3 regions of the Streptomyces sp. JK94 genome follow, and region 1 is predicted to be linked to each of the others. Evidence: riboswitches for the same ligand, from Rfam matches in the RefSeq annotation. Region 1 holds a riboswitch; each other region holds the start of a gene.
The links. A riboswitch is a leader RNA that binds a small molecule or an ion and turns the genes downstream of it on or off. The one in region 1 is predicted to bind cyclic di-AMP.
Positions count from the first base shown of each region.

Region 2: it holds a riboswitch for cyclic di-AMP, as region 1 does, so the genes downstream of both, ACVV2G_RS06360 (C40 family peptidase) here and ACVV2G_RS06645 (M23 family metallopeptidase) in region 1, are expected to answer to the same signal.
Region 3: it holds a riboswitch for cyclic di-AMP, as region 1 does, so the genes downstream of both, ACVV2G_RS20585 (transglycosylase family protein) here and ACVV2G_RS06645 (M23 family metallopeptidase) in region 1, are expected to answer to the same signal.

Region 1 is NZ_JBSICH010000007.1:16,189-22,176, forward strand. Features, by position in the region: gene ACVV2G_RS06640 (PrsW family intramembrane metalloprotease) at 1-1,261, shown strand, start outside; gene ACVV2G_RS06645 (M23 family metallopeptidase) at 1,536-2,570, opposite strand; cyclic di-AMP (ydaO/yuaA leader) riboswitch at 2,581-2,738, opposite strand; gene ACVV2G_RS06650 (PP2C family protein-serine/threonine phosphatase) at 2,996-4,183, opposite strand; tRNA gene ACVV2G_RS06655 (tRNA-Met) at 4,349-4,422, opposite strand; gene ACVV2G_RS06660 (dihydrofolate reductase family protein) at 4,478-5,608, opposite strand; gene ACVV2G_RS06665 (hypothetical protein) at 5,608-5,787, opposite strand; gene ACVV2G_RS06670 (DUF6247 family protein) at 5,777-5,988, opposite strand, start outside.
Region 2 is NZ_JBSICH010000006.1:332,243-338,230, reverse strand. Features, by position in the region: gene ACVV2G_RS06375 (C40 family peptidase) at 1-893, opposite strand, end outside; gene ACVV2G_RS06370 (hypothetical protein) at 1,222-1,575, shown strand; gene ACVV2G_RS06365 (tellurite resistance/C4-dicarboxylate transporter family protein) at 1,553-2,566, opposite strand; gene ACVV2G_RS06360 (C40 family peptidase) at 2,594-3,808, opposite strand; cyclic di-AMP (ydaO/yuaA leader) riboswitch at 3,816-3,993, opposite strand; gene pcrA (DNA helicase PcrA) at 4,225-5,988, shown strand, end outside.
Region 3 is NZ_JBSICH010000022.1:3,728-9,715, reverse strand. Features, by position in the region: gene ACVV2G_RS20605 (SurA N-terminal domain-containing protein) at 1-177, shown strand, start outside; gene ACVV2G_RS20600 (nucleoside triphosphate pyrophosphohydrolase) at 451-1,446, shown strand; gene ACVV2G_RS20595 (cytochrome P450 family protein) at 1,625-2,932, shown strand; gene ACVV2G_RS20590 (transglycosylase family protein) at 3,075-4,118, shown strand; cyclic di-AMP (ydaO/yuaA leader) riboswitch at 4,300-4,466, shown strand; gene ACVV2G_RS20585 (transglycosylase family protein) at 4,470-5,210, shown strand; gene eno (phosphopyruvate hydratase) at 5,493-5,988, shown strand, end outside.

The DNA of each region.
Region 1 (5,988 bases):
CTACGGCGCGCTGGTCACCCTGCTCGCGCTCTCGGGTCTGGTGATCCTGGCCCTGGTGCGCGAACAGACCGGCACCCAGGGGTTCCTGGTGGGGCTCGGCCTCGCGGTCCTCCCCGTGCCCCTGCTCATCGCCGCGTTCCGCTGGCTGGACCGGGTCGAGCCCGGCCCCTGGCGGAACCTGCTGTTCTGCTTCGCCTGGGGCGCCTGCGCGGCGGCGCTGATCGCGATCGTCGCCAACAGCTTCGCGACGAGATGGATAGCGACCGCCACCGCGGACCCGTCCGGCGCGGACACCCTGGGAGCCACGGTGATAGCCCCGGTCGTCGAGGAGTCCGCCAAGGCCGCCGCCGTCCTCCTGGTCTTCGTCTTCCGCAGGCGCGACTTCAGCGGCATCGTCGACGGCGTGGTCACAGCCGGCGTCACCGCCACCGGGTTCGCCTTCACCGAGAACATCCTCTACCTGGGCAACGCCTTCGGCACCGACCAGCTCACCGGCGGCGGCATCGCGTCCGTCACCGCGGCGACCTTCTTCGTCCGCATCGTGATGTCGCCGTTCGCCCATCCGCTCTTCACCGTGCTCACCGGCATCGGCTTCGGCCTCGCCGCGCTCACCACGGGCCGCGACCGCCCACGCCGTGCCCTGCTCCCCCTGACCGGCCTGCTGCTCGCGATGGGCACGCACGCGCTGTGGAACGGTTCGGCCGCCTTCGGCGAGTACGGCTTCTTCGCCGTGTACGCGGCGTTCATGGTCCCGGCCTTCGGCCTGCTGACCTGGCTGGTGATCCGGGCCCGGCAACGCGAACTGCGCTCCGTGCGCACCGAGCTGCCCGTGTACGTCCTGGCCGGGTGGCTGTCGCCCGCGGAGCCGTACGCGCTCGGTTCGATGCGCGCCCGCCGCATCGCCCGCCGGCACGCCCGCCGGTACGCCGGGAAGGAGGCGGCACGGGCGGTGGCCCGGTACGAGGCGTACGCGACCTCGCTGGCGTTCCTGCGGCAACGGGGGCGCCGGGGCGGGGCGGGCGCCGACTTCGCCGTACGGGAGCGGGAGCTGCTGGAGGCCCTGTGGCACCGGCGCGGGGCGGCCCGCCCGGCCCTGGACCACGCGGCCCGGGCCACGGCACCGCCCGTGCCGCGCCCGCCCGGGTACGGCCCCGGCCCGTACCCCGGCCACGGCCCCTACGGCCACGCCCCCCTGGCTCCGGCGTGGTACCCCACCCCCCAGTACCTCCCGTACGCCCCGCCCGGCCCCTACCGGCCGTAGGCCTCCGCGTCCAGGGCGTCCTCGGCTGCCGACGACCGTCCTCGATGTTCAGGGCGGACGGACCCGGGTACTCGGAGGACCGGTCGGCCCCGGTGGCGAGGACGACGTCACCACGGCCGCCGTCGGCCCGCGGAGAAGTCGCGTCCCGCGTCAGCGAACGCGGCGGGTCCGCAGGGGCATGGAAGCGGGTGCGGCACGCGCGAACCGGCAGCCCTGACGTCGGGGGGTCGCCGTCAGGACCGCCGGGGGCCCTTGGGGCCGTGAAAGGGTCCGGTCAGGGGGTCAGGCCCTTGCTCTGCAGCCAGGCCATCGGGTCGATCCCGCCGCCGTCGGCGGTGTGGACCTCCATGTGGAGGTGGGCGCCCGTGACGTTGCCGGTGGCGCCGACGCGGCCGATGACGTCACCGGTGTTGACCTTCTGGCCGACGCTGACGCTGATGGACGACTGGTGGGCGTACCAGATCTCCGTGCCGTCGTCGAGGGTGAGCACCGTCTTGTAGCCGTACGAGCCCTCGTAGCCGGCGGACGTGATGGTGCCGCTGTGGACCGCCTTGAGCAGCGTGCCCGTGGGGGCGGCGAAGTCGAGGCCGGTGTGGTAGCCGGAGGACCAGTAGGCGCCGGCCTGGCCGAAGCTGGAGGAGATGGTGTACGAGGAGGTCGGCAGCGTGTACTGCTCGGCCAGCTTCGCGAGCCGCTCGGCCTCGGCCTTCTTCGCGGCCTCCTCCTCCGCCTTCTTCTTGGCGGCGGCGGCCTCGGCCTCGGCCTCCTTCTCCGCCTTGGCGGCTGCTTCCGCCGCCTTCTTCTCGGCGGCTGCCGCGGCCTCGGCCGCGGCCTTGGTCTCGACCTGGGCCTGCTGCTGCTCGGCCTGCGCCATGATCCGGGCCCGCAGCGTCTCACCGGCGTCGGTGGTGCCCTGCGCGGTGTCGGCGGTCGCGGTCGCGCCGATGCCGCTGAGCGGGGTGGCGGAGCCCTCGGGCTCCGGCTCCTCCTCGTCGGCGATGAGCGAACCGACGTTGGGCAGGTCCGGCATGGAGATCGAGACCGGCGGCTTGCCGGTCTGCGCGCTGGCCATGCCGCCCGCTCCGACGGCGGCTATGACACCGACGCCGAGGACGGTGGAGCTGCGGGCGAGTCCGCCGCGCTGCTTGGCCACGCGGTGCCGGCCACGGACGGGGCGGATGGATTCCGCGGTGGGATTCCACTCCTCCCAAGGGCCCTCTTCGGTGCGGTGACGGTCGTGACCGAAGGTGTCGGTGTCGTGCGTGCTCGGCACGAACGGGGCCTCGGGGGCAGGCCGGTTGGACGCCACGTGGGCGTACTCCTTTCCTTCCTTTCGCCTACCGGGTTAGCTGACGGGTTCGGAGCAGGAAGGTCTCCTACGCGCGTATACCCGCCGTGTCTCCACGGCGTCATACGCCCGATTCACCCCAATGTGGTGGTTCCCCGGTTCCCTTGCGGGATTCGGCGCGTGCGCACGGAGCCGCCTTCTGTGACGGCTGGGACGACCGCGCTGCGTTATCGAACGTTAATAGACGCGGGGCTCGGATTCCAAGCCGTTCCTCTTGATCGTTAACGGATCCGGCCGTGACGTACACCTCACGACCGGTGAAAACCGGGCGAGTTGACCCGCCCTCGGTATTCCCCTTCACGCCACGAGTTTCTGATGGTGTGTCAGTTGTTACGCGGAGGGGGGTCGTCACGTCACCGCTCGTGACAACGATCAAGGTCGTCGTCTCAGGGACGCCGTACGGCGAGCAGCGCCATGTCGTCCGCCATCCCGCCCCCGGAGTGCCGGCGCACGTCCTCGGCCAGGGCGTCGAGCAGTTCCCCCGGATGCCGGAAGGCGCAGCCGGCCAGCCGCTCCTGCGGATCGTAGAACTCGCCCCGGGCGTCCCGGGCTTCCGACAGTCCGTCGGTGTACAGCAGCAGGGTGGCCCCGCCGGGGAAGACGTCCTCCTGCGCCCGGTCGGGCCACACGCCCAGCTCGCCCATGCCGAGCGGCAGCGCCGACTCCCGGGCGGGCAGCGGGCGCAGGGTGCCGTCGGCGTACAGCAGCAGCGGGGGCGGGTGACCGCGGTTGACGATGCGGACGACCCCGTCGCCGTGCGGGAGTTCGGCGAGTACGGCGGTGGTGAACCCCTCGAAGGCGTCCAGCCCGCCGCGCCGGGTGCCCTCGCGCGCCAGCGCCCGCTCCAGGCGCTGTGCCACCGCTTCCAGGCTCGCCTCCTGCTCGGCGGCCTCCCGGAAGGCGCCGATCACGACGGCGACGGCGGCCACCGCGCCCATGCCCTTGCCGCGCACGTCCCCGACGATGAGCCGCACGCCCCGTGAGCTGTCCTGCACCGCGTACAGGTCGCCGCCGATGAAGGCGTCCGCCTGCGCGGCCTCGTAGCAGGCGGCGATCTCGAAGCCGCCGATCCGGTCGGCGGGCTCGGGCAGCACGGCGCGCTGGGCGGCCTCGGCGATCTCGCGGACGGTGACGAGGCGCTCCCCGGTGCGGCGGACGAAGGCGTTGACGAGGACGGCGAGTGCGGCGACCGTCGCGATGGTGATCAGTTCGGTGAGGGAGTCCACGTAGTGGGCGACGCCCTTGCTCAGTTGCAGCCCGACGACGGCGGCGACCACGGCGACACCGGTGAGCGCCGTACCGCGCCGTGAGTAGACCGGGGCGGCGACCAGGGGCGCGGCCGTGTAGAGGGGACCGGCCGTGAAGTACCTCGGGGTGAAGATGTCGTACAGGACGGCGACGACGATCAGCAGCACGGGGAGCAGGCGCACCAGGGTCCGCCCGTACGGTATCCGCCGCCGGCGCCCGGTCCCGGTGGACGGCGCCGGCTGCGCCCGGTGTCCGAGGCCCGGGTCGGGCACGGGATCGCCGGGGAGCCGGCCGCCGGCCCTGGCGTACGCTCCCTCGTCGTCCACGTCACCTGGCCGCACCACTCGTCTCCCGCCACCCCGAACGTCCGCGCCGTTTGTCGTCCCGCCTCCAGGTTTCCCGGAGCGGGGGCGGGCGGCGAGCCGTGAGGGCCGACCGGGTGAACGCACCGAAGGCCGGAATCCTCAAGGATTCCGGCCTTCGGTCTTCAGTAGCGGGGACAGGATTTGAACCTGCGACCTCTGGGTTATGAGCCCAGCGAGCTACCGAGCTGCTCCACCCCGCGCCGTTGTGTCTCCACTGTACGTCATCCGGGGGGCTGAATGCACATCCGTGTCCCGCTACCCCTCCAGATGGCGGTTCGGCGCCTTCGCCCGCTGCTCGTACTCGGGCAGTACGACGACGACGGCGCCCCCGGCGGCGAGCACTCCGCTGCCGTCCGCCCCCGGCACGAAGGTGTCCGGCTCCCGCCAGGCCGTGACCACGCGCCGTACCCCGGCGTCGAGGATCAGCCGGGCGCAGGGCGCGGGCCGGGAGGCGCGGCGGGCGCACGGCTCCAGGCTGCTGTAGACGGTGGCGGTCGCGAGCCGCGGGTCGGCGGGGTCGGCCTTCGCGAGCGCCGCCTCCTCGGCGTGCACGACGGGGTCGCTCCCCTCCCGCGAGTGCCCCCGCGCCAGCTCGCTCCCGTCGGCGGCGACCACGACCGCCCCCACACTGAACGCCGTCCCGGACGGCGGGCACAGCTCGGCCAGCTCGCAGGCGAGCGCCAGCCAGTGCCGGTCGGCGGCGGTGACGCGGTCACCGGTGCCGGGGGCGGTGGGCAGGTACCGCGTCAGCACCACGTCCTCGATGCGCCGCGACTCCACCAGCCGCAGCCGCCCGCCCTGGTAGGCGCCGGGTCCGAACAGCCGGGGCGCGTCCGGATCCCCCACGAACAGCGGCGCGAGGACGAGCTGGAGTTCGTCGGCGAGTTCCTGCTGCAACAGCTGGGTGTGCACGGTCCCGCCGCCCTCGACCATGAGCCGCCGTACGCCTCGCCGGTCGTGCAGGTACTCCAGCGCCGCCCGCCAGTCGAGCGCGGCACCGAGCGGCACGACGTCGGCGGCGAGCCCCAGCGCGTGGGCATGCCGGGCCCCCTCGTCCGTGGTGAGGAGCACCTTCTCCCCTCCCGTGTGCCAGAACGCCGCCGCCGGGTCCAGCTCGCCGGTGGCGCTGACCGTCGCCTTCAGCGGGTACTCCGCCTCCCCGGCCGCGACCCGGGCCGCCCGCCGCTCGTCGGAGTTCACCAGCAGCCGCGGGTTGTCGGCCCGGATCGTGCCGGCGCCGACGAGGATCGCGTCGACGGAGGCCCGCACCTCGTCGACGCGGTCGAAGTCGGCCGGGGAGGAGAGCAGGAGCCGGTCGGGGCCGGTGTCGTCCAGGTAGCCGTCGAGGGAGACGGCGGCGGAGAGGAGGACGTAGGGGAGGGGCATCAGGGGCGCTCCATGGGAGGCGTGGACGTTGTCCGGGGCGATCGGTCCTTGACCGTCACCAGTTCAGCACGGGCCTCGTCGACCATCTCCCGGACCGACTCCGGCAGCGCTTCGCGGTCCGCCAGAGCGTCAAGCCGCCAGTCCGTCTGCCGAGCCGGCCCCAGGAACTCATCGGTCACTGGCCGGGCTCCGTCTGCCGCACCCGGTGCCGGATCTGCGAGGCCTCTTCGAGCAACTCCTTGGCCTCGACGACTCGGTGGAATCCGCCGCACGGTGGTGGAGATCAGCCATGTGTGCGTCGAGCGCCGGATCGCGAGCGATCGCGTACTCGGCCCACCAGCGGGCCATGAACGCGGGGAGAGGACCGATGTCGAAGGTGT
Region 2 (5,988 bases), on a different contig from region 1:
CGTGCGACGCGGCGGCCCGCGTCGATCTGGGCGTAGCTCGTGCGGGGCAGGGAGACACCGGCGGCGCGGTAGGCGGCCTGGACGAGACCCGAGCAGTCGAAGGCGTCGGGGCCGGTGGCGCCCCAGACGTAAGGGCTGCCGAGCTTCTGGTGGGCGTAGGCGACGGCCGCGGCGGCACGGGAACCGGGCGCCCGGGCCGCCGCGGAGAGGCCGGTCCGGGGGTCTGCCGGGGAGCGGGAGACGCGCTCGTCCGCGCCGTGGCCGAGGCGGGCGCGTTCCGCGGCCGTCAGCCCGGACAGCAGGCGGCGGGCCGCCTCCAGCTTGCCGGTGACGGTCGCGCGGTGACGCTTCAGCTCGGCCCTCCGCGACGTCAGCGAGGTCACCTCGACGCGTGCGGCGGCGCGCAACTGCTCCACGTCCCGCAGCTCCTCGCGCACCAGGGCCACGGTGGCCGACTGCCGGCTGCCCGCCCGTGCGACGAAGGCGGCGCCGTCGAGATACCGGTCGGGGTCGGCGGAGAGCGCGAGTTGCAGACCCGGGTCGAGGCCGCCGCTGCGGTACTGGGCCGCGGCTACCGAACCCAGCGCCTCACGCGCCGAGTTCAGCCGGTCCTCCTTGCGGGCGACCTCGTCCCGCAGATCCTCCAGGCGCCGCTCGGCGGCGTCGGCCCTCTCCTGCACGCCGTTGTACTTCTCGGTGGCGACCTCCGCCTGCCGGTACAGCTCGTCCACCCTGGCCTTGACCTGCGCCGGTGCCGGCTGCGGATCGGCGTGCCCGGTCCCGCCGCCCAGGCCCGTCGCGGTGGCCGCGCCCGCCAGGGCGATCGTGGCGGCCGTGCGGGCCGCCCCGCCGCCCGCCGGGCGCTGCTGCCGTGGCCTGCGGTGCGCTGCCACTGGAGCCCACGTCCTTCCGCACTCGTCATCCGCTCGTGCCGGCCGGTTCCGGTCACTCGGGGAGGACGGTAGGCGGGCGCGCGCAGCGACGGCGCCGAGTTGCGCGGAACTGTCGGTACCGGACCAGTCGATGGCCTTACGTGACCGCGGAACCCCCGCATGGCCGTCTGCTTCACGCAGAGTGATGACCGATACGCCGTTCCAGGGGCGGGGGAGGCGCCTGAGGTGTTATGCGGCGCGCCTGTGCGGCGAGGACGGCCCCGCCCCGTCCCGCATCCGCCGGTCCGGTGTCGGCGGGTGTCCGGGCCCGTAGCTAGGCTCCGGCCTCATGGACGTACTCATCCACCTCTTCGTCGGTCTCCACATCATCGGTATCGCGGCGCTCCTCGGAGGCTTCCTGACCCAGATGAAGGCGATGGGCCGGGGCACGGCCCGCTTCATCCCGGCGATGCTGCACGGGGCGCTGACGATGCTGGTGACCGGAGTGGCCCTGGTCGGTCTCCACCAGGCCCAGGACCACTCCGTCGACAACATCAAGATCGGCGTGAAGCTCGCCGTGCTGATCGTGATCCTCGGCCTGGTCTACGTGAAGCGCGACGACCAGAAGGTGGAGAAACCGCTGTTCGGCCTGGTGGGCCTGCTGACCGTCGTGAACGTCTTCATCGCGGTGCTGTGGACCTGAGTTCCCCGCCGTCCGCGCCCGCCGGCCGCAGCCCCGCCCGGGCCTGGACGACCGCCCCGGCCCCGACCGCCAGCCACGCGGCCACCGCGATCCACAGCAGCACCCGACCGGGGGCGTCCAGCCACGGGACGTCGACGGCGGCGGCGACGGACAGGGTCGCCGCCGCCGTCATGCCGAGGGGAAAGGCGGTCGACCAGCGGCGCACGTCGTAGCGGACCCGGGGCCAGGCGATCTCGGCGGCGAGGAGCACGGCGTACCAGGCCAGGTCCAGGGCCAGCAGGAAGACGGTCAGGTCGTGCAGGACGGCGCTGTCGTCCTCGTTCCACATGTACATGCCGGTCCCGGCCGCCGCGAGCAGCTGGGCACCGGCGAGCGCGGAGATGGCGAGCGCGCCGCCCGCCAGCCAGTGGTCCCCGTTCCCCCGGGCCACCTGCCGCAGGTCGAAGCGGAACAGCGCGATCAGGTACAGCACGATCCCCAGCCAGAACGGCACCAGGGACGCGTACGCCAGCCAGGGCGCCGAGGTGGCGGCGGCGAGCGTGGCGCCGAGCACGGCGAGCCCCTCCGTGGCCACGCAGCCCAGGAACACCGCCCCCGGCATCCGGCGCCCCCGGCGCCGTACGACCACCAGCAGCAGAACCGGCCACAGCAGTACCGCCAGCACCAGCAGGGCCGCCGCCGGGACGGGCCAACCGAGCAGGGAGAGGCGGGTGCCGAGCACGGTCGTCGCGGCGACGGCGGTGAGCGCGCCCGGCGTCCCCGCCCGCGTCACCCACCGCGTGCGCTCGACCAGCAGCAGGTGGCCGAAGTTCGCCGCCAGGGTCAGCCAGGCCGCGCAGGCCAGGACCAGGGTGACGCGGGACAGGAGCTGGTGGCCCGTCAGGTGCAGGCCGATCGACAGGATGCCGGTCGCCATCACCGCGGCCCCGGCCGCCGGCGGACGCTGCGCCCACCAGGCGCGCAGAGGGTGGGGGGTGGTGCCCGATGACATGCGCCCGATGCTAGAGAGCCGTGCGGCTCAGGCCGGGCGCACCACGCTGTGGACCGACGACTCGCCGTCGTAGAAGATCGACTCCTCACGGACGTACGCGCCCGGCTTCGGGGCGTGGATCATCATGCCGTTGCCGATGTAGAGGCCGACGTGGCCGAGGTTGTCGTAGAAGAAGACCAGGTCGCCGGGTTGCGCCTGGGAGACCGGGACGGTCGTGCCGGCGTTCACCTGGTCGTAGGTGGTACGCGGCAGCGTCACGTCCGCGGCCTTCCAGGCGGCCTGGGTGAGGCCCGAGCAGTCGTAGGAGCCGGGGCCCGCGGCGCCCCACACGTACGGCTTGCCGATCTGGGCGCGGGCGAAGGCGAGTGCCTTCTCGGCCTTGGTGCCGTACGAGGCGTCAGGCGGGGTGGCATCCGACGTACCGGTGCCGCCGGAGGACCCCGACGAGCCGGAGGAGCCGGAGGCGGAGGAGCCCGACGAACCGGAGGCGGTGCCGCTTTCCCGCTGGGCGGCCCGTTCCTGCCGTTCCCGCTCCTCGGCCTGCTCTCTCGCGAGCTCCGCGGCCTTGCGGGCGGCCTCCTCCTGCTTCTTCCTCTCGATCGCGGCGAGCCGGGCCTTCTCCTCGGCGGTCAGCTCCGACAGCAGCTCGCGCGCGGTGGAGAGCTTCCGCTGGACGGTGGCCTTGGCCGTCTGCAGGTCGTTCTGCGACTCGGTGAGCGTCGCGAGGCTCTCGGTGGCCTCGCGGCGCTTCTGCATCGTCTCGGACTGCTGGGTGACGTAGTCGTCGACCGCGTCCTTCTGGCGGTCGGTGAGCCTGCCCAGCAGGTGGTCGCGGTCGACGTAGTCCTGCGGCGAGTCCGCGAGCAGGAAGGTCGCGGTCTCCGGGATCGCGGAGCCCGTGCGGTACTGGGCGGCGGCGAAGGACCCCAGCTCCTCGCGCGCCTCGTTGAGCCGCTGGGTGCGCTTCGCGACGTCGTCGAGGAGGGTGTCCACGCGCTTGCGCTGCTTGGACGTCTTCTCCTTGGCCGCGTTGTACTTCTCGGTCGCCGACCCCGCCTGGCGGTACAGGTCGTCGACCTTCTTCTCGACCTCTTCGAGGCTCGGCCTGCCGTCGTCCGACGGGGCGGCGGTGGCCGTCTGGGACAGCAGGGCCACCGAGGTGATGGCCGCCGTGGCGAGGGCCGGGGTCCGTATGCCTGCGACGCGCGTACCCGTGGGACGCGACTTGCGGTGCGACGCCAAGGAGGCGACTCCTTCCAACCGTCCGCCTACCGGGTTAGCTGTCGGGTTCGGGCGGTGGTTCGGAAGGGTTGCCCTACGGCGGGTCCGCCCCGTCGGGGGCGTTCGGCCGATTCACCCCAAGGTGCTCGGTTGGGTCCCCGGCTCCGGGCGCCGTGCGGGCACGCCGGACTCGGCGGAGGCCGCGCGGCCCGGCGACGTTCGCCGGAGGGGGCCGTGCGGCCTGCCCGCACCGTAGCCAACTCGTGAGGCCGCTGTGAAGGTTGGTGGGTGATATGCCCGATACATTTTCGTGACCTCCGGTGCGGGCGTCACTCTTGGTGCGAGGACCCGCAGCAGGGCGTGCCCGAAGCCGGGATACCGGCCGTTTTCCGGGGTGGCGCCGGGTTGTCGGTGGGGCGCCCTAGACTCGGAGAGCGATGAGCAGCCTCTTTGACGACAGCTTCCTGGCGAGCCTCCAGACCCCCCGCGGTCACGAGGAGGAGCCCCCGCCCCCGCCCGAGGACGATCACGCACCGGAAGCGGTGCCGCACGATCTGTTCGCCGGGAAGTTCGACACGCCTCCGGACCGCGACACCCACTACCGGGACGGCGCCCCGCGCCCCGCCCTGGACCCGGCCGCGCTCCTGGAGGGACTGAACGAGAACCAGCGCGCCGCCGTCGTCCACTCCGGCACCCCACTGCTCATCGTGGCCGGCGCCGGGTCCGGCAAGACCCGCGTCCTCACCCACCGCATCGCCCACCTGCTGGCCGAGCGGAGCGTCCACCCCGGCCAGATCCTCGCGATCACCTTCACCAACAAGGCCGCCGGCGAGATGAAGGAGCGCGTCGAGCAGCTCGTCGGCCCGCGCGCGAACGCGATGTGGGTGATGACCTTCCACAGCGCCTGCGTCCGCATCCTGCGCCGGGAGTCGAAGAGGCTCGGTTTCACGTCGTCGTTCTCGATCTACGACGCCGCCGACTCCAAGCGCCTGATGGCCCTGGTCTGCCGGGACCTCGATCTCGACCCGAAGAAGTTCCCGCCGAAGTCCTTCAGCGCCAAGATCTCGAACCTGAAGAACGAGCTGATCGACGAGGAGGACTTCGCCGCCCAGGCGAACGACGGCTTCGAGAAGACGCTCGCCCAGGCGTACGCGCTCTACCAGTCGCGGCTGCGCGAGGCCAACGCCCTCGACTTCGACGACCTGATCATGACGACGGTCAACCTGCTCCGCGCCTTCCCGGACGTCGCCGAGCACTACCGCCGCCGCTTCCGGCACGTCCTGGTCGACGAGTACCAGGACACCAACCACGCCCAGTACTCCCTGGTCCGCGAGCTGGTCGGCACCACCGAGCACCCCGTCGACGTACCGCCCGAGGCCGAGGTCCCGCCCGCCGAGCTGTGCGTGGTGGGCGACGCCGACCAGTCGATCTACGCCTTCCGCGGCGCCACCATCCGCAACATCCTCCAGTTCGAGGAGGACTACCCGGACGCCACGACGATCCTCCTGGAGCAGAACTACCGCTCCACCCAGACCATCCTCAGCGCCGCCAACGCGGTCATCGAGCGCAACGAGTCCCGCCGTCCCAAGAACCTGTGGACCAACCAGGGCGAGGGTGCGCGGATCACCGGCTACGTCGCCGACACCGAGCACGACGAGGCCCAGTTCGTCGCCGACGAGATAGACCGCCTCACGGACGCGGGCGAGGCGAAGGCCGGCGACGTCGCCGTCTTCTACCGCACCAACGCCCAGTCCCGCGTCTTCGAGGAGGTCTTCATCCGCGTCGGCCTGCCCTACAAGGTCGTCGGCGGCGTCCGCTTCTACGAGCGCAAGGAGGTCCGGGACGTCCTGGCCTACCTGCGGGTGCTGGCCAACCCCGAGGACTCGGTGCCGCTGCGGCGGATCCTCAACGTCCCCAAGCGGGGCATCGGCGACCGCGCCGAGGCCATGATCGACGCCCTCTCCCAGCGGGAGAGGATCAGCTTCCCGCAGGCACTCAAACGCGTCGACGAGGCGTACGGCATGGCCGCGCGCTCCGCGAACGCCGTCAAGCGGTTCAACGCCCTCATGGAGGACCTCCGTACGATCGTCGAGTCCGGCGCCGGACCGGCGACCGTCCTGGAGGCGATCCTCGAACGCACCGGGTACCTCGCCGAGTTGCAGGCCTCCACCGACCCGCAGGACGAGACCCGGATCGAGAAC
Region 3 (5,988 bases), on a different contig from region 1:
GGCACCGACACCAGCCGGCCCGAGTTCTGGCAGGCCCTGTCCAAGGCCTCGGCGAAGCTCGACGTCGACCTCAATCCGCGCTACGGCGACTGGGACGTCCAGAAGAGCAGCCGCGTCGACACGAAAACGCCGTGGCTGCGGGAGATCACGGCACCGCCGGCCCCGCAGACGGCGTAAAGGCCCCGCAGGGGGCCGCCGCCTCCGGCCGGCCCCCGGCGGGCAGCGTCCCGCCCTCCTCGGTCCTCTGCCGACAGTGCCCCGCCTCCCGTCATCCCTCGCGGACAGAGGGCTGTCAGTGAGCCGGGCCCCTGTGGACAACGTCCCACCGGTGGTCCGGGCCCTTGTGGACAACGCCCCGCCAGTGCGCCGCGCCTGTGGACGGCTGCGCTCCGGCCGGCCCCCCTGTGGGCAACTCCGGGGGTTGTCCGCCGCGTGCGTTACGTTCTGATCGTGAACGCAACCAGCGCCGACGCCACCCCCGGCACCGCCCCCGACCCCGGCCGCATCGTCCTGCTCACCACCAGCCACCGGGTCGCCCCCGGCCTGCTGTCCTGGCCCGCCTGGCAGGCCCTGCGCACCGCCGACCGTGTGCTGTGCGCCGACGGCACGCACCCCCAGCTCCCGTATCTGCGCGAGGCGGGCATACCGGTCGACGAGGCGGCCCCGACCGCCGAGGAACTGGTCGCGACCTGCGCCGGCGGCCACACGGTGGTGGTCGTGGCGACCGGTGAGGGCGATCCCGCGCTGACCGACGGGCTGGCCCGCCTCGCCGGCTCCGGCCGCGTCTCCATGCCGGACCTGGAACTGCTCCCCGCCTCCTACGACCTCCCGGGCGCCCGCCTGCTCGACCTCGTACAGGTCATGGACCGCATCCGCGTGGAGTGCCCGTGGTCGTCCCGGCGCACCCACCGGGGCCTGGCCAAGTACGCCATCGAGGAGGCGTACGAACTCGTCGAGGCGATCGAGGACGGCGACCGCGACGAACTGCGCGAGGAACTGGGCGACGTACTCCTCCAGGTCGTCTTCCACGCCCGCATCGCGGAGGAGGACCCCGACGCGCCGTTCTCCGTCGACGACGTGGCCGGCACCATCGTCGCCAAGCTGATCCACCGCCACCCGCACGTGTTCGGCGACGAGACGGCCTCCACCCCGGAGGAGGTCAGGGAGCACTGGCTGCGCACCAAGGCGGCCGAGAAGCAGCGCACCTCGGTCACCGAGGGCGTCCCGCTCGGCCAGCCCGGCCTCGCCTTCGCCGCGAAGCTCGCCTCCCGGGTGCGCACGGCAGGCCTCCCGGTCCCCCTGCCCTCCGGCGAGGGCATCGGCTACGAACTGCTGTCCCTGGCGGCCCGCGCCGAGGCCGAGGGCACGGACCCGGAAGCGGCCCTGAGAGCGGCGGCCCGGGCGTACCGGGACGCGATCAGGGAGGCGGAGGGCGCCGAGGGCTGAGGCCGATGCCGTCCGGTACCGGCGGAGGAAAGGAGCACCGGGGAGGGAACACCGGAGGAGCCCCGGGAAACGGAGCCCCGGGAAACGGAGCCCCGGGAAACGGCCCCCCGGCGCCCGAGCCCCGGAGAAGAGGCACCTGCACCCCGGCCGCCCCCGCCGCCCCGGATACGGTCGAGGGGTGACCGACCACTCCACGCCCGACTGTCCCACCCCCGAGCTTTTCACCTGGGAGTTCGCGAGCGACCCCTACCCCGCGTACGCCTGGCTGCGCGAGCACGCGCCCGTGCACCGGACGCGGCTGCCCAGCGGCGTGGAGGCCTGGCTGGTGACCCGGTACGCCGACGCCAAGCAGGCGCTCGCCGACCCTCGGCTGTCCAAGAACCCGGCCCACCACGACGAGTCCGCGCACGCCAAGGGCAAGACCGGCATTCCGGGGGAGCGGAAGGCCGAGCTGATGACCCACCTGCTGAACATCGACCCGCCCGACCACACCCGGCTGCGCCGGCTGGTCAGCAGGGCCTTCACCCCGCGCCGCGTGGCCGAGTTCGCGCCCCGCGTGCAGGAGCTGGCCGACGGACTCGTCGACCGGTTCGCCGGCACCGGCAGCGCCGACCTCATCCACGACTTCGCCTTTCCCCTCCCCATCCACGCCATCTGCGACCTGCTCGGCGTACCCCGGGAGGACCAGGACGACTTCCGGGACTGGGCGGGCATGATGATCCGTCACGGTGGGGGACCGCGGGGCGGGGTCGCGCGGTCGGTGAAGAAGATGCGGAGCTACCTCGCCGACCTCATCCACCGCAAGCGCGCGGCGCTGCCGCCCGAGGCCGGCCCCGGTGAGGACCTCATCTCCGGCCTCATCCGCGCCTCCGACCACGGCGAGCACCTCACCGAGAACGAGGCCGCCGCCATGGCCTTCATCCTGCTCTTCGCAGGGTTCGAGACCACCGTGAACCTCATCGGCAACGGCATGTACGCCCTGCTCACCCACCCCGAGCAGCGGGGCCGCCTGCAGACGTCCCTCGCCGCCGGGGAGCACGCCCTGCTGGAGACCGGCGTGGAGGAACTCCTGCGCTACGACGGTCCGGTGGAGATGGCCACCTGGCGTTTCGCCACCCGGCCGCTGTCCCTCGGCGGGCAGGACGTCGCGGCGGGCGACCCCGTTCTCGTCGTCCTCGCCGCCGCCGACCGGGACCCGGAGCGGTTCGCGGACCCGAACACGCTCGACCTCTCCCGCCGGGACAGCCAGCACCTCGGGTACGGCCACGGCATCCACTACTGCCTGGGCGCCCCGCTCGCCCGGCTGGAGGGGCAGACCGCGCTCGCCACCCTCCTCACCCGCCTCCCGGACCTGAGCCTCGCCGCGGATCCGGCGGAACTGCGCTGGCGCGGAGGGCTCATCATGCGGGGCCTGCGCACCCTGCCCGTGTCGTTCACCCCGGTCGCACCGGAGGAACGGAACGGTACGTCACCTCCGCAAACATGACACGCCCTCACCTTTGTGATCTTCACGTGATCTGCGCGGCATGAACTTGTGACAAGCGATCATCTGCCTATACGTTCACGGATCAGCGTGGCCCTGAGCCTCACCGCCGCGCGGTCCCCGCTGTCTCGTGAAAGGTCGTCGCATGCTCTCCGGGAACGGTCGTCACCGCCGCCCCCGCCAGGCTCCCGCCCTGGTCGTCGCCGCTGGAGTGACGGGCTCCGCCATCGCGATCCCGCTCCTCGGCGCCACCGGCGCGCACGCGGTCGACGGGACGAACTGGGACCGGGTCGCCGAGTGCGAGACCGGCGGCGCGTGGAGCCAGAACAGCGGCAACGGGTACTACGGCGGCCTGCAGCTGTCGCAGGACGACTGGGAGCGGTACGGCGGCCTGGAATACGCGCCGAGCGCCGACCAGGCCAGTCGCTCCCAGCAGATAAGAGTCGCCGAGAAGCTGCGCGCGGACCAGGGCGTCGCCGCCTGGCCGACCTGCGCGCCGCTCGCGGGCATCGGGAACGCCCCGGGGGCCGCGGACGGCGGCACGGGTGCGACGGGTGACGGCTCGTCGGAGGGCGCGGACGCCTCCTCGGCCCCCACCGCGCCCGCGTCGGCCGATCCGTCTGATCCGTCCGGTTTGACCGGTTCCCCGGAGTCGGACGGCTCGTCCGGGACATCGGAGCCGCGGCCCGGACTGTCGCCGTCCGCCTCGCCCTCGTCCACCTCCGGCGCCTCGTCGGCCGACCGGAGCGAGTCGGCCGGGTCCGGTTCGTCCGACTCCGCGGCGGGTCTCGGTCCACAGGATTCCGGCAGCTCTTCCGCACCCACCACCAAGGGTGATGAAGTGGACAAGGTCGGGCAGAGTGACGCTTCTTCACCCCTCGCCGAGACCGATGAGTCCGGCGCGGGCAAGCACCGCGGCGGCAATGCCGACGAGAACCCGGTGGACGAGCGTGCGTCCGACCCGTCGGGGCGGCACGCCTCGCGCGGTGAGGGAGAGGCGCGAGAGGTCGTGGACGGGTCCTACACCGTGCGGTCCGGCGACAGTCTCTGGGGCATCGCCGACTCCCTTGGGGTCGACGGCGGATGGCGCTCGCTCTACACCGGCAACGAGGAGGTCGTCGGCGCCGACCCGGACCACATCCTGCCCGGTCAGACGCTCACGGTCGGGGGCGAATCGGGTGAAAAGTAGGGGGAGTTCGCGTCACGGTTCGAGCCGTATGTCCGTTTTGGATCACGTGAGATATAGGTCTCAGAAGTCGTGATCGTCTTTGAAAATCCGCGGCGCGCGTGTCTACGGTCGTGATCGCTCGCCATCGCGGGCCCCGGCTGCCGCAACGCCGAATCCTGCCAGCGGCCGTCCGGGAACAGTCGTCGCGCAAGCGCCGCAGGCAGGAGCGGGGGACCCAAGGTAAGTGCCGCACCGGGCAGTTGAGCCGGAGCGGCTAGGGGTGGAGCCGAGTTCCGCGAGGAACCCGGCCGGGCAACTCAACCGGCCCGAACCCGACAGCTCACCTCGCAGGCGTCGGTGAGGGGATCAACCATGCTGTTTTCCGGCAAGGGCAAGCACCGCCGCCCGTCCAAGGCCACCCGTGTCATCGCCGTCGCCGGTGTCACCGGTGCCGCCGTCGCCGCCCCGCTGATGGCGGCCGGCAACGCCTCCGCCGCCACCGCGTCCGAGTGGGACGCCGTCGCCCAGTGCGAGTCCGGCGGCAACTGGTCCATCAACACCGGCAACGGTTACTACGGCGGCCTGCAGTTCTCCGCCTCCACCTGGGCCGGCTACGGCGGCACGCAGTACGCCTCGACCGCCGACCAGGCCAGCAAGGCGCAGCAGATCGAGATCGCCGAGAAGGTGCTCGCGGGCCAGGGCAAGGGTGCCTGGCCGGTCTGCGGCACCGGCCTGTCGAGCGCCGCGTACACCGGCGGCGGCTCCACCGGGAGTCAGGGCGGCGGCTCCGCGCAGTCCTCCGGCAGCTCCGGCAGCTCGCAGAGCCAGAGCAGCGGCTCCACCGCCGACCGCTCCACCGAGCAGAAGGCCTCGCGTTCCGACGAGCGCCCGGCCGCCGAGAAGCCGGCCGAGAAGAAGACCGTCACCACCCCGACCGGCAAGAAGGTCGAGAAGGGCGACGGCGAGTACAAGGTCGTCAAGGGCGACACCCTCAGCTCGATCGCCGCGGAGCACGACGTCAAGGGCGGCTGGGCCGAGCTGTTCGAGCTGAACGACGACATCGTCGACGAGGCCGACCTCATCTACCCGGGCCAGCAGCTGCACCTGAAGTAGGCAGCGGCCCCCCTTGCTCCCGTCCCGGTGCGTATTCCCCCGTACGCACCGGGACGGGATTTTCACGTCCCCACCCCGTCCCGGGGTTCCGCCCCGGATCCGCACGTGTTTCCGGAAACGTCTTTGTTCCGTTCGGAAACAATTTACTCTCGGTTCTGTCCATCGGGTGGGCGATCGGCTGGCCGATCGTCCGGAGCCGGTTAGGCTCGGTCCCGCAGAGCCGCCGCGGTCCCGTGGGCCCGCGCGTCACACCGAAGCGTCACATGGAAGAAGGAGATGCTCGTGCCGTCCATCGACGTCGTCGTAGCCCGGGAAATCCTGGACTCCCGAGGCAACCCCACGGTCGAGGTCGAGGTCGGCCTCGACGACGGCAGCACGGGTCGTGCCGCCGTTCCGTCCGGTGCCTCCACCGGTGCGTTCGAGGCCATCGAACTCCGTGACGGCGACCCGGGCCGTTACCTGGGCAAGGGCGTCGAGAAGGCCGTCCTGGCCGTCATCGAGCAGATCGGCCCGGAGCTGGTCGGCTACGACGCCACCGAGCAGCGCCTGATCGACCAGGCCATGTTCGACCTGGACGCCACCGACAACAAGGGCTCGCTCGGCGCCAACGCCATCCTCGGCGTCTCGCTCGCCGTCGCGCACGCCGCGTCCGAGGCCAGCGACCTGCCGCTCTTCCGCTACCTGGGCGGCCCGAACGCGCACCTGCTGCCGGTGCCGATGATGAACATCCTGAACGGCGGCTCGCACGCCGACTCCAACGTGGACATCCAGGAGTTCA